4 regions of the Pseudomonas sp. GD03875 genome follow, and region 3 is predicted to be linked to each of the others. Evidence: predicted binding sites of a transcription regulator. Region 3 holds the regulator's gene; each other region holds the start of a gene.

The links. Region 3 encodes sigma-54, which starts transcription at its own class of promoters, with help from an activator protein. Its sites were predicted from a motif close to ANTGGCATNNANNTTGCTNT; they were not measured.
Region 1: N5D30_RS05525 (CmpA/NrtA family ABC transporter substrate-binding protein) is a predicted target of sigma-54. The motif match lies at 1,462-1,481, and genes of this name have one in related genera.
Region 2: N5D30_RS02705 (flagellar hook-length control protein FliK) is a predicted target of sigma-54. The motif match lies at 1,146-1,165, and genes of this name have one in related genera.
Region 4: flhA (flagellar biosynthesis protein FlhA) is a predicted target of sigma-54. The motif match lies at 2,041-2,060, and genes of this name have one in related genera.

Annotation. Positions count from the first base shown of each region.
Region 1 is NZ_JAOCCV010000005.1:13,008-16,209, reverse strand. It holds gene N5D30_RS05530 (ANTAR domain-containing response regulator) at 1-106, opposite strand, end outside; gene N5D30_RS05525 (CmpA/NrtA family ABC transporter substrate-binding protein) at 125-1,339, opposite strand; gene N5D30_RS05520 (YgdI/YgdR family lipoprotein) at 1,509-1,718, opposite strand; gene N5D30_RS05515 (YgdI/YgdR family lipoprotein) at 1,798-2,007, opposite strand; gene acnB (bifunctional aconitate hydratase 2/2-methylisocitrate dehydratase) at 2,497-3,202, opposite strand, start outside.
Region 2 is NZ_JAOCCV010000002.1:263,113-266,314, reverse strand. It holds gene N5D30_RS02705 (flagellar hook-length control protein FliK) at 1-1,109, opposite strand, end outside; gene N5D30_RS02700 (Hpt domain-containing protein) at 1,806-2,156, opposite strand; gene N5D30_RS02695 (fused response regulator/phosphatase) at 2,186-3,202, opposite strand, start outside.
Region 3 is NZ_JAOCCV010000034.1:21,537-24,738, forward strand. It holds gene lptB (LPS export ABC transporter ATP-binding protein) at 1-364, shown strand, start outside; gene N5D30_RS22065 (RNA polymerase factor sigma-54) at 507-2,009, shown strand; gene raiA (ribosome-associated translation inhibitor RaiA) at 2,166-2,474, shown strand; gene ptsN (PTS IIA-like nitrogen regulatory protein PtsN) at 2,488-2,952, shown strand; gene rapZ (RNase adapter RapZ) at 2,966-3,202, shown strand, end outside.
Region 4 is NZ_JAOCCV010000002.1:270,825-274,026, forward strand. It holds gene fliR (flagellar biosynthetic protein FliR) at 1-203, shown strand, start outside; gene flhB (flagellar biosynthesis protein FlhB) at 216-1,352, shown strand; gene sodC (superoxide dismutase [Cu-Zn] SodC) at 1,402-1,938, opposite strand; gene flhA (flagellar biosynthesis protein FlhA) at 2,121-3,202, shown strand, end outside.

The DNA.
Region 1 (3,202 bases), on a different contig from region 3:
TGGTCAGCCCGGACTCGTCGATTACCTCGAAGCCGGCCTCGACCAGGGCGTTCTTCAGGCGGCCGACCTTCTTCGGCGTATCGTTGATCAGGAGTATGCGTAGCATCGTGCGTCTCCCGGTCCGTTACAGAGCGATGGCGGCGGCGCCGTCGGCGCGCGCGTGGATGGCGAACGAGCGGGCGTAGCCGGCGGGTTCGCTGCCGTCCCAGACGCTGCCGTCGAGCAGGGTGGAACTGCGCATCTCGCTGACCGGCACGGCGACGCCCAGCGCCTCGGCGGCGGCGCGGTAGATGTCCAGCCGGTGGATGCGACGGGCGATGCCGAGGTAGTCCGGGTCGTCCCGCAGCAGGCCCCAGCGGCGGAACTGGGTGAGGAACCACATGCCGTCGGACAGCCAGGGCATGTTCACCTCGCCGTCGGCGAAGAAGCGCAGCGGGTGTGCGTCCAGCCAGGCGTGGCCGAGGCCGTCCTCGTACTGGCCGAGGAAGCGCGGCTGGATGGCCGAGAGCGGGGCGTCGACATACTCGGCGCTGCTGATCAACTGGGCAGTGCCGCGGCGGTTTTCCTCGCTCTCGTCGATGAAGCGGCTGGCCTCCAGCACGGCCATGGTCAGCGCGCGGGCGGTGTTGGGGTACTGCTCGGCGAATTCGCGGGTCACGGCCAGTACCTTCTCCGGGTGGTCGGCCCAGATGTCCTGGCTGGTAGCCAGGGTGAAGCCCTGGTCTTCCTCCACGGCCAGGGCGCCCCACGGGCCGCCGGCGCAGAAGCCGTCGATGCGCCCGGCGCGCAGGTGGGCGACCATCTGCGAGGGCGGAACCACCACGGTGTTGACGTCTTCCAGCGGGTGGATGCCGTGGGCGGCCAGCCAGTAGTACAGCCACATGGCGTGGGTGCCGGTGGGGAAGGTCTGGGCGAAGGTGAGGCGTGCACCACCTTGGTGCACGCGCGCGGCGAGTGCCTCGGCGCTGGTCACGCCGGCCTGCTTGAGCGGCTGGGACAGGTTGAGCGCCTGGCCGTTCTGGCACAGGCCCATGAGGATGGCCATCTCGGTGGCCGCGCCGCCGAGGCCCAGGTGGATGCCGTAGACCTGGCCATAGAGGGCCTGGGCGGCGTCCAGCTCGCCGCTCAGCAGGCGGTCGCGCAGGCCGGCCCAAGAGGCCTGGCGCTGCAGGTTGAGGGTCAGCCCGTAGGGCTGGGCGAAGCCCTGGGTCGCTGCCACGATCAGCGACGCGGAGTCAGTGAGGGCCATGAAGCCCAGGTTCAGTTCGCTCTTTTCCGGGGCATCGCTGCCCGCGACCCAGGCCAGGGCGTCGCTACGGATATTGCCGCTGTCGTTCATCGAGATGTTCCGCCGTAGAGCAAAAAAAGGCGTCGCTCCGGGCCGCCGCAGGGGCGGTGGCCGGAAACGACGCCATTGTCTGGAACTGCTCCGCCGTTGGAGCGAGTCCTGCTGGACAGGCTCAAGCAAGCCATGTGCCAGCGCTACGGTTGGAACCGTGCCGCAGGGTTCAGCGTTCGATGATCTGCTTGATCTGGGTCTGCGGGATCTGCTGCTTGCGGCCCTCGGTGTCCTCGAACTCGATCATGCCGGTGTCCTCGTCCAGCTCGGGCTTGCCGTCGCTGGTGAGCATCTGGCCATCGGTGGTGAGGATGAGGTGTTCGCTAGCGCAGCCGGTGAGGGCGAGGAAGAACAGCAGGGTGGCTATCCGGTGCTTCATGAGGTGCTCCTGGGTGGTGGGATTCACCTCAAGTATTTCCGCGCCGCTGCGTTTGGCAAGGCGGCGCGGCAATACGTCCTTAGCGTTCGATGATCTGCTTCACCGAAGTCTGCGGAATCTGCTGCTCGTTGCCCTCGGCGTCCTCGTAGGTGATCAGGCCGGTGTCCTCGTCGATCTTCGGCTTGTCCTGAGCACTGAGCATCTGGCCGTCGGTGGTGGCGATGATGTAGTCGGTGGAGCAGCCGGCGAGGCCGATCGCGCAGAGCAGGGCGAGAATCCAGGGTTTCATGGTGAACTCCTTATGAATGGGGCGCCCGCGAGGGGCTTCAGAGCTTCGGACCACGGCTCTCCCGGTTTCGCTCCATAAAAATATGCGGGCCGGTCCGGCTCCAAAGAAGGCTATGTCCCCGTTAGATGTTGTAGTGCCCTGACCCCTGTTGGATCCCCGCCTACGCGGGGATGACGAGGTAGGGGTGGAGTTGCTTCTGAAACCGTCATTCCCGCGCAGGCGGGAATCCAGGGACAGGCAGCTGCAGCATTCAGATAAAGAGAGGCTTGACCGCGTAGTACGTAACGTGGACATGGCTGAGAGAAGGCTCTGTCCGCGTGAGTTGTTGCACACCTTGTGGGAGCGGATTTATCCGCGAATTTCGCGGCCAATCGGAAGGTCGCCCAGCCGCTTCCACGAAAGCAGGATTGCGCCACCAACACGTCATGCGGACATAGCACAAAAAAGAAAGCCCCGCATGAGCGGGGCTTTCTGTTCACCGGGTGAGGCTTAGGCTTGAACGACCGGGATCTTGGCGTTCGCGGCCGCTTCCTTGTACTCGGCGATCTGGTCGAAGCTCAGGTAGCGATAGATGTCGGCAGCCATGCTGTCGATGTTCTTCGCGTACTCCATGTACTCCTCGACGGTCGGCAGCTTGCCGATGATCGAGGCGACCGCCGCCAGTTCGGCGGAGGCCAGGTACACGTTGGTCGCGTCGCCCAGACGGTTGGGGAAGTTACGGGTGGAGGTGGAGACCACGGTGGAACCGGTCTGCACGCGTGCCTGGTTGCCCATGCACAGGGAGCAGCCCGGCATTTCCATGCGGGCGCCGGCCTTGCCGTAGATGCCGTAGTAGCCTTCCTCGGTCAGCTGGTGCTGGTCCATCTTGGTCGGCGGGGCCAACCACAGACGGGTCGGAATGCCGCCCTTGACCTTGTCCAGCAGCTTGCCGGCGGCGCGGAAGTGGCCGATGTTGGTCATGCAGGAACCGATGAAGACTTCGTCGATCTTCTCGCCGGCCACGGTGGACAGCAGGCGGGCGTCGTCCGGGTCGTTCGGCGCGCACAGGACCGGCTCCTTCACGTCGGCCAGATCGATCTCGATCACGGCGGCGTATTCGGCGTCGGCATCGGCGGCCAGCAGTTGCGGGTTGGCCAGCCAGGCTTCCATGGCCTGGGCGCGACGCTCCAGGGTGCGGGCATCGCCGTAGCCTTCG
Region 2 (3,202 bases), on a different contig from region 3:
ATGCCCTGCTGGGCGAACAGCTCGCGCAGACGGTGGGCCTGGCCTTCCAGCTGGTCACGCACGTTGGCGTTGGCGCTGACGAAGGTGACCTGGGCCGCCTGGTCCTTGTTCAGCTCGATGCGTACTTCCAGGCGCCCCAGCTCGGCCGGGTCGAGTTGGATCTCGGCGGACTTGAGGTTCTGGCTGGACAGCCACATCACCTTGTCCACCACCGCCTCGCTCATGCCTGCGTGGTTCATCTGTAGCGGCTGCCCCGGCACCAGCGGCAGGCGCTGCTGGACGTTGGTCTGCTGGTTGATGGCCTGGCTCAGCGCGCTGAGCCGGCTGGCGAAGTTCTCGGCGCGGACCTCGGCCTGGCCCTCGCGCAGATTCGGCAGCGGCTTGTCCGTTCCCTCGCCGAACAGATCGGCCTCCAGTCCTTCCGACGGCGTTTCCTCGCTGGGCATGGCATCGCCGGAAAGGGCAGCCAAAGCATTAGCAAAGCCCTGGCCGGGGCTGGCCGAGCGTTCCGCCGCCACCGCTCCCGGGCTCAGCTGCTGCTGGGCCGCGGCCTGGCCCTGCGCGCCGATCTCCAGGGCCAGCTTGACCCCGGGCAGACTGTTGAGCATGTCCAGTTCGGGATCATGGTTCGCCTCGGTCAGGGCCGCCGGCGCCGCGCTGACGACCACGGGGGCCTGCTGCAGCAGCGGATCGACCTCCTCGACCGGCGCCTCGACCTCTACGCCCAGCGCGGGGTCTTCGGTCTCGGCCGCCGGCAATTGCCCGGTCATGCCCATCAGCAGCAGCGGATCGATGACGTCCTCGCCGCTCTCGACCACCTCTTCCTCCGGCAAGGCATTGCCGCTTTCGGCAACGGCCGGCTGCCCGGCGGCAGCCTCGGCCTTCGACTCGCCGGCCGGCTTGGCATCGGCCGAGCGCTGCTCGGAGGCCTTGGCGGCGGCCTCCTTGCGCTCCGCCACCTTCGCCTGACGCTCCCGGGCGTAGACGTCGGCGAAGCTGGAAGCGTCTTTGTTCCTGGGTTCCGGACCGGTGGCGGGCGCCTTCGCGGCGGCTGCCTTCGGCCGCACCTCGGGCGCGGACTGGAGAAGGAAATCGGGTGCAACGGACATGGATACTCTCCGTTAGGGATGGATCGTATCGGGGAGAGAGCAAGGGCCGGGCCAACTTTGCCCGAGCGCCGGCAATCGGATGAAACTTCGTCCGGGCAAGAAAGGCAGGAAGTCCCGTCATTCCCGCGAAGGCGGGAATCCATGTTCGGGTCGAGACACCGCGCCCCTGGGTCCCCGCCTTCGCGGGGACGACGGGCGTCGAGGTACGTACAGCCGCAGCTCCACTCGATAACCCTGGTGAAGGCCTTCTACACCCAGAAGGTAGCTCCCCGTCATTCCCGCGAAGGCGGGAATCCATGTGCGGGTCGAAACACTGCGCCCCTGGGTCCCCGCCTTCGCGGGGACGACGGACATCGAAGTGCGTACAGCCGCAGCTCCACTCGATAACCCTGGTGAACGCCTTCTACACACAGAAGGTAGAACCCCCGTCATTCCCGCGAAGGCGGGAATCCATGTGCGGGTCGAAACACCGCGCCCCTAGGTCCCCGCCTTCGCGGGGATGACGAGCGCGAGGTGCGTAAGGCTGCGGCTTCACTCGATAACCTTGGGTGAAAGCCTTCTACGCACAGAAGGTAGGCCCCCGTCATTCCCGCGCAGGCGGGAATCCATGTGCGGGCCGAAACACTGCGCCCCTGGATCTCCGCCTTCGCGGAGATGACGGCGTATATCCACCCGATGCGCTGTCTCCAACTCCGCTCAGCGATACCGCTGGCGCTCTGACTTGAGCAGGATGCGGACGATGGCGAACTCGCGGCCGATCTGCTCGACCAAGTCCGGCACCTCGTCCAGGCGCTCGCGCCGGGCGGCCTCTTCCAGCTGCTTGCACAGCCCAGCCAGCAACGGCGCGCCCATGTTGCTGCAGCTGCCCTTGAAGCTGTGGGCGGCCAGGCGCAGGGCCTGCGCATCCTCCCCGACCATGGCCTCGTGGATGTGCCGCTGGCGTTCCTCGGAATCGGCCAGGAAGGTGTCCAGCAGCACGGGATACTCCTCCCCCATGACGTCCAGAAGGGACGCCAGCACGCTCTGATCGAGATGGGAATCGGACACCTGCTCACTCCTTGGCCGGGAAGCGGCGATTATGCCTGAGCCGTCCAGCGAAACTCCACGACGGCGCCGCAGCCATCCGCCGCCCAGTCGCAACGATCGGCGAGCTGGCGCACCAGGCGCATGCCGCGGCCGCTGAGGCTGACACAATCGTCCTGCCGGGCCAGCACGCCGGCCACGTCGAAGCCCTTGCCGCTGTCCTGCACGCGGATACGCAGGCAGCCGCCGCCCTCCTCCGGCAACAGCTCCAGCTCGAATTTCACGAATCCGTCCTGCAACGTCTGCAAGCGCTGACCGCGCTCGGAGTAGTAGCGGGCAAAGCCCTGGGCGTCGGACTTCAGGGTGGAGTCAAGCCCCAGCACACCGTGCTCCAGGGCATTGGAATACAGTTCGGCCATCACCGCGTACAGCGCGCCACCCCTGGCCCGCAGGCCACGCACTTCCATCAGCAGTTGCAGCAGGAACGGCAGGGGATTGAAGCGTTTGAGTGCCTCGGCGCGGAACTCGAAGGAGACCGACCAGTCCAGCGCGCTGCTCTGGCCGCTGTCGGAGAAGGACAGCGGCGGCCGGCTCAGGGCGCCGTCCTCGACCATGCTCAGCTCGATCATGCTGACGTCGTCCTGAGCCTCGCCCCGGAAGGCGGCCAGGGCCGCCTGGATATTCTCGAACAGGCACTCCGGCGAGTGCTCGGCGGCGAACACCTGCAGCAACCGATCCTCGCCGAACAGCTGCCCGCTGGCATCGCGGGTCTCCAGCACGCCGTCCGAGAGCAGGAAGATGCGATCCCCCGGCTGCAGCGGATGCACCTCGTAGACATCGTTGAACGCGCCCGGCTCGAGCACGCCCAGCGGCAGGTGGCGCGACACCAGCGGCACCCGTTCGCCGCTGGCGACGTGCAGCAGGTGGCCATCCGGCAGGCCGCCGTTCCACACCTCCACCACCCGGCGCTGGAAGCTGAGGTTGAGCATGGTGGCGCAGCAGAACACGCCCACCGGCAGGATGCGCTTCAGCTTGGCGTTCATCTCGCGCAGGATTTCCGCCATGGAGAA
Region 3 (3,202 bases):
GCTGCAGGAGTTCCACATCAACCACATCCGCGACAGCCTCGGCATGAGCCTGTCCGGCGGCGAGCGTCGCCGCGTGGAGATCGCCCGCGCCCTGGCCACCGAGCCGAAGTTCATCCTGCTCGACGAACCCTTCGCCGGCGTGGACCCGATCTCGGTGGGTGACATCAAGCAGATCATCCATCACCTGAAGGCCAAGGGCATCGGCGTACTGATCACCGATCACAACGTGCGCGAGACCCTGGACATCTGCGAGACCGCCTACATTGTCAACGACGGCCAGTTGATCGCCGAAGGCGACGCCGAGACCATCCTCGCCAATCAACTGGTCAAGGAAGTCTACCTGGGCCACGAATTCCGCCTCTGAGCCCCTCCCGCGTGCGGGACTTGCGCAAACGGCTGGAATCATTCAAGGTCAGGCATATAATTTGCTTCCTGGGGCGGCCCGCCGCCTCGCAGTTGGATGGCGCCCCGCGCCGGCAAGTGAACAAGGTACCCAGCCCCACACCATGAAACCGTCGCTAGTCCTCAAGATGGGCCAGCAGCTGACGATGACCCCGCAGCTGCAACAGGCCATCCGCCTCCTCCAGCTTTCCACCCTGGACCTGCAGCAGGAAATCCAGGAAGCGCTGGAATCCAACCCCATGCTGGAGCGCCAGGAAGACGGCGAAGACTTCGATAACTCCGATCCCATGGCCGACGCCGCCGAACAGGCAGGCCCGGCCCAACAGGACAGCTCCAGCTTCCAGGACAGCACCGTCGCGGTGAACAACAGCGAGAGCGCCGAGGACGGTGAGTGGCATGACCGCATCCCCAGCGAGCTGCCCGTCGACACCGCCTGGGAAGACGTCTACCAGACCAGCGCCAGCAGCCTGCCGAGCAACGATGACGACGAGTGGGACTTCACCACGCGCACGTCGGCCGGCGAGAGCCTGCAGAGCCATCTGCTGTGGCAGCTCAACCTGGTGCCGATGTCCGATACCGACAAGCTGATCGGCGTCACCATCATCGACTGCATCAACAACCAGGGTTACCTGGAAGAGTCCATCGACGAGATCGTCGAGTCCTTCGATCCCGAACTGGAGATCGAGGCCGACGAGGTCGAAGCCGTCCTGCATCGCATCCAGCATTTCGAGCCGGCCGGCATCGGCGCCCGCGACCTGCGCGAATGCCTGCTGCTGCAACTGCGCCAGCTGCCGGCCGGCACACCCTGGCTGAGCGAGGCCCAGCGCCTGGCCGGCGAGCACCTCGATGTGCTCGGCAGCCGCGACTACAGCCAGCTGATGCGCCGCCTGAAGCTCAAGGAAGACGAGCTGCGCCAGGTGATCGAACTGATCCAGAGCCTCAACCCGCGCCCCGGATCGCAGATCGAGGCCGGCGAGCCGGAATACGTGGTGCCGGACGTGATCGTGCGCAAGCACAACGAACGCTGGCTGGTCGAACTGAACCAGGAAGCCGTGCCGCGCCTGCGGGTCAACCCGCAGTACGCCGGCTTCGTCCGCCGCGCCGACTCCAGCGCGGACAACACCTTCATGCGCAACCAGCTGCAGGAGGCGCGCTGGTTCATCAAGAGCCTGCAGAGCCGCAACGAGACGCTGATGAAGGTGGCGACGCAGATCGTCGAGCACCAGCGCGGCTTCCTCGAATACGGCGACGAGGCCATGAAGCCCCTGGTGCTGCATGACATCGCCGAGGCGGTGGGCATGCACGAGTCGACCATCTCGCGGGTCACCACGCAGAAATTCATGCACACCCCGCGCGGCATCTACGAGCTGAAGTACTTCTTCTCCAGCCATGTCAGCACCTCCGAGGGCGGCGAATGCTCGTCCACCGCGATCCGCGCCATCATCAAGAAACTGGTGGCCGCGGAAAACGCGAAAAAGCCGTTGAGTGACAGCAAGATCGCTGGTTTACTGGAGGCACAGGGCATTCAGGTAGCCCGCCGCACCGTCGCCAAGTACCGTGAGTCCCTCGGCATAGCGCCGTCCAGCGAACGCAAGCGACTGATGTAAGCGGCCCTGAGCGGAAGGTTTCTGCACACCGTATCGAGCGCCGGATACCCTGCCACGGGGAAACCACGGCCAGCAGTGCAGCACCCTCCCAGCCAGCGTGTTACGGCGGCAGGCCCGATAGCCTGTCTCTTACACAAGGCAACAAGGAGATGCGTTATGCAAGTCAACATCAGTGGACATCAACTGGATGTGACAGACGCCCTGCGTGACTATGTCGGCGAGAAGTTGGGCCGGCTGGAGCGCCATTTCGACAAGATCACCAATGTGCAGGTCATCATGGAGGTCGAGAAGCTGAAGCAGAAGATCGAAGCGACCCTGCACATTGCCGGCGGTGAGGTGGTCGCCAACGCCGAGCACGAAGACATGTACGCCGCCATCGACCTGCTGACCGACAAACTCGACCGCCAACTGATCAAGCACAAGGAAAAGCAGCTGGGCCGCCTGCAGGGCGCCACCGCACGCTGATACCTCCCCCTCCATGATCCGACTCGAAACCATCCTGACTCCCGCACGTTCCCCCGTGAACGTGCCGGGAGGCAGCAAGAAGCGTGTACTCGAACAGATTGCCAATCTGGTCGCCCGTGATCTGCCCGATCTGGATGCCCAGGACATCTTCGAAAACCTGATCGCCCGCGAGAAGCTCGGCTCCACCGGCTTCGGCAACGGCATCGCCATTCCCCACTGCCGCCTGGCCGGCTGCAATGCGCCGATCAGCGCCGTGCTGCACCTGGAAGCGGCCGTGGACTTCGACGCCATCGACGGCGCGCCGGTGGACCTGCTGTTCGTCCTGCTGGTGCCGGAGGCGGCGACCGACGAGCACCTCGAACTGCTGCGCCAGATCGCCAGCATGCTGGACCGTGCCGAGGTGCGCGAGCGCCTGCGCCAGGCGCAGAGCAACGAGGATCTGTACCAGGTCGTGGTCGACGTACAGAACGGCCTTTGAACAGGGGGGCGGCATGCGTCTGATCATCGTCAGCGGGCGTTCCGGCTCGGGCAAGAGCACCGCCCTCGACGTACTGGAAGACAACGGTTTCTACTGCATCGACAACCTGCCTGCCGGGCTCCTGCCTGACCTGGCGGAACGTTCCCTGCTGCAGACCGAGCTGCTGCACCCGCAGGTTGCCGTGTCGGTCGATGCGCGCAACCTGCCCAGCCAGCTCAAGCGCTTCCCGGAGCTGCTCGACGAGGTACGT
Region 4 (3,202 bases), on a different contig from region 3:
CCGCCTTGCTGATCGTCAACCTGTCCTTCGGCGTGATGACCCGTGCCGCGCCGCAGCTCAATATCTTCTCCATCGGCTTTCCGCTGACCCTGGTGCTCGGCCTGTTCATCTTCTGGGTCGGCCTTTCGGACTTCCTCGCGCACTTCCAGACGCTGACCAGCGAGGCCCTTCTACAACTGCGCGAACTGGCGCGCATTCGCTGAGGAGGCTCCGCCATGGCCGAGAGCGAAAGCGGCGCCGACAAGAGCGAGGAACCCACCAGCAAGCGCCTGGAAGAGGCGCGCAAGAAGGGCCAGATCGCCCGTTCCAAGGAGCTCAACACCTTCGCGGTCACGTTCGCCGGGGCGGCGGCGCTGCTGATTTTCGGCGCCCAGATGGGGCATGCGATGCTGGGAATGATGCGTGGCAACTTCTCCCTGCCGCGCGAGGTGCTGCAAGACGAAGGCGCCATGGCCCGCTACCTGCTGGCCACCGGCATGGAGGCGTTGCTGGCCCTGCAGCCGTTCCTCACCGTGCTGCTGGTCGCCTCCATCATCGGCCCGATCGCCCTCGGTGGCTGGCTGTTCTCCAGCGAAGCGCTGATGCCCAAGTTCAGCCGGATGAATCCGCTGGAGGGGCTCAAGCGCATGTTCTCCGCCAAGGCGCTGGTGGAGCTGCTCAAGGCCCTGGCCAAGTTCGTGGTGATCCTGCTGGTGGCCCTGGCGGTGCTGAACTCCGACCGCGAAGACCTGCAGGCCATCGCCAACGAGTCGGTCGAGTCGGCGATCCTGCACGCCATGCAGGTGGCCGGCTGGAGCCTGCTGTGGCTGGCCTGCGGGCTGATCCTGATCGCCGCGGTGGACGTGCCGTTCCAGCTCTGGGACAGCAAGCAGAAGCTGAAGATGACCAAGCAGGAGGTCAAGGACGAGTACAAGGACAGTGAGGGCAAGCCCGAGGTCAAGTCGAAGATTCGCCAGTTGCAGCGGCAGATGGCCGAGCGGCGGATGATGCAGCAGGTGCCCGAGGCCGACGTGGTCATCACCAACCCGACCCACTTCGCCGTGGCGCTGAAATACGACCCGGCCAAGGGCACCGCGCCGATGCTGCTGGCCAAGGGCGGCGATTTCCTGGCGCTGAAGATTCGCGAGATCGCCCAGGAGAACAGCATCACGCTGCTGGAGTCGCCCGCCCTGGCGCGGGCCGTGTACTACTCCACCGAAGTGGATCAGGAGATTCCCGCCGGCCTGTACCTGGCCGTGGCCCAGGTGCTGGCCTACGTGTATCAGCTCAGGCAATTCCGCTCCGGCAAGGGCAAGCGCCCCGGTCCGCTGCCGGACCTGCCGATTCCGCCGGACCTGCGCCGCGACGAATAGTGTCGCCGACCCGCCGCCCGAGGGACGGCAGGCCGGCGAGGCGCTGGCCTCAGCGGATCACGCCACAGGCCACGCGAACGCCGCCGCCGCCCAGCGGCATGGGGTGGTCGGCATGGTTGTCGCCGCCGGCGTGGACCATCAGTGCGCGGCCCTTGAGATCGTCCAGGCTCTTCAGGCGCGGCGCCAGCACCGGCTGCTCGGCCTTGCCATGGGCATCGACGTAGAGCGGCGGCAGGTCGCCACGGTGGGCGTTGTCCTCCCAGGGCGCGCCGTGGCGGCTGGTGCCGTCCGGGTCCCAGTGGCCGCCGGCGGCTTCCGCGGGAGAGGGCTTGCCGTCCTTGAGGCCTGCCTCGCAACTGGCGTTCATGTGCACATGGAAGCCATGCAGGCCGGGCGTGAGGCCTGACAGGGCAGGGGTGAACACCAGGCCGTAGGGGGTCTGTTCGACGCTGACCGTGCCGACCTCCTTGCCGACCTCCTTGCCGACGCCATTGGCGTCCACCGCGTCGAGCTGCACGCTCAGCGGCGCGGCCTGGGCGGTGCCATAGAGGCCGAGCAGGGCGGCGGCGATGACCATCTTCTTCATTGTGTTTCTCCTTGGGTGATGAACGGGGTCTTGGTCGACCTGTGACTGTAGCCCGCTTCGGTGGTTTCCTGCGAATGGGAACTGTTTCAGCGAGTTGGCAAAGCTGGCCGACTTCTTGCTCTGACTCCAGCACGACACATATCGCGTCAAAAGATTGAATTGGCTGGGGTAAGCAAGTGGCAGTGGATCGCGCTCAACTGATCGGCAACATGCGCAGCAATCTCGCAGGGCTGGGGCATGGCAACCTCGGCGTGCCGGTGCTGGTACTGGTGCTGCTGGCGATGATGACGCTGCCCATGCCGGCGTTCCTGCTGGACGTGTTCTTCACCTTCAACATCGCCCTGTCGATCGTGGTCCTGCTGGTCAGCGTGTACGCGCTGCGGCCGCTGGACTTCGCCGTGTTCCCGACCATTCTGCTGGTCGCCACGCTGCTGCGCCTGGCGCTGAACATCGCCTCGACCCGGGTGGTGCTGCTGCACGGCCAGGAAGGCCACGACGCCGCCGGCAAGGTGATCCAGGCCTTCGGCGAGGTGGTGATCGGCGGCAACTACGTGGTCGGTGTGGTGGTGTTCGCCATCCTCATGATCATCAACTTCGTGGTGGTCACCAAGGGTGCCGGCCGTATCTCCGAGGTCAGCGCGCGCTTCACCCTGGACGCCATGCCCGGCAAGCAGATGGCCATCGACGCCGACCTCAACTCCGGCCTGATCGACCAGGACACCGCCAAGCTGCGGCGCAGCGAGGTGGCCCAGGAGGCCGACTTCTACGGCTCGATGGACGGTGCCAGCAAGTTCGTGCGCGGCGACGCGGTCGCCGGCCTGCTGATCATGTTCGTCACCCTGCTCGGCGGCATGGGCATCGGCATGCTGCAGCACGGCCTGTCGTTCAACGAGGCGAGCAAGATCTACGCGTTGCTGGTGATCGGTGACGGTCTGGTGGCGCAGATCCCGTCGCTGCTGCTGTCTACCGCCGCGGCGATCATGGTGACCCGCGTGTCTTCCTCCGAGGACATGGGCCAGCAGGTCAACCGGCAGATGTTCGCCTCGCCCAAGGCGCTGGCCGTGGCTGCCCTCATCATTGCGGTGATGGGGCTGGTGCCCGGCATGCCGCACGTGCCGTTCCTCGGCTTGGCGCTGCTGGCGGCCGGCGGCGCCTTCCTGATCTGGCGCAGCAAGCAGCAGAAGGTCAAGGCCGAGGCCGAGGCGGTCAAGCGCCAGCAGGAGCTGCTGCCGGCGCAGAAGGCCCAGGAGGTCAAGGAACTGGG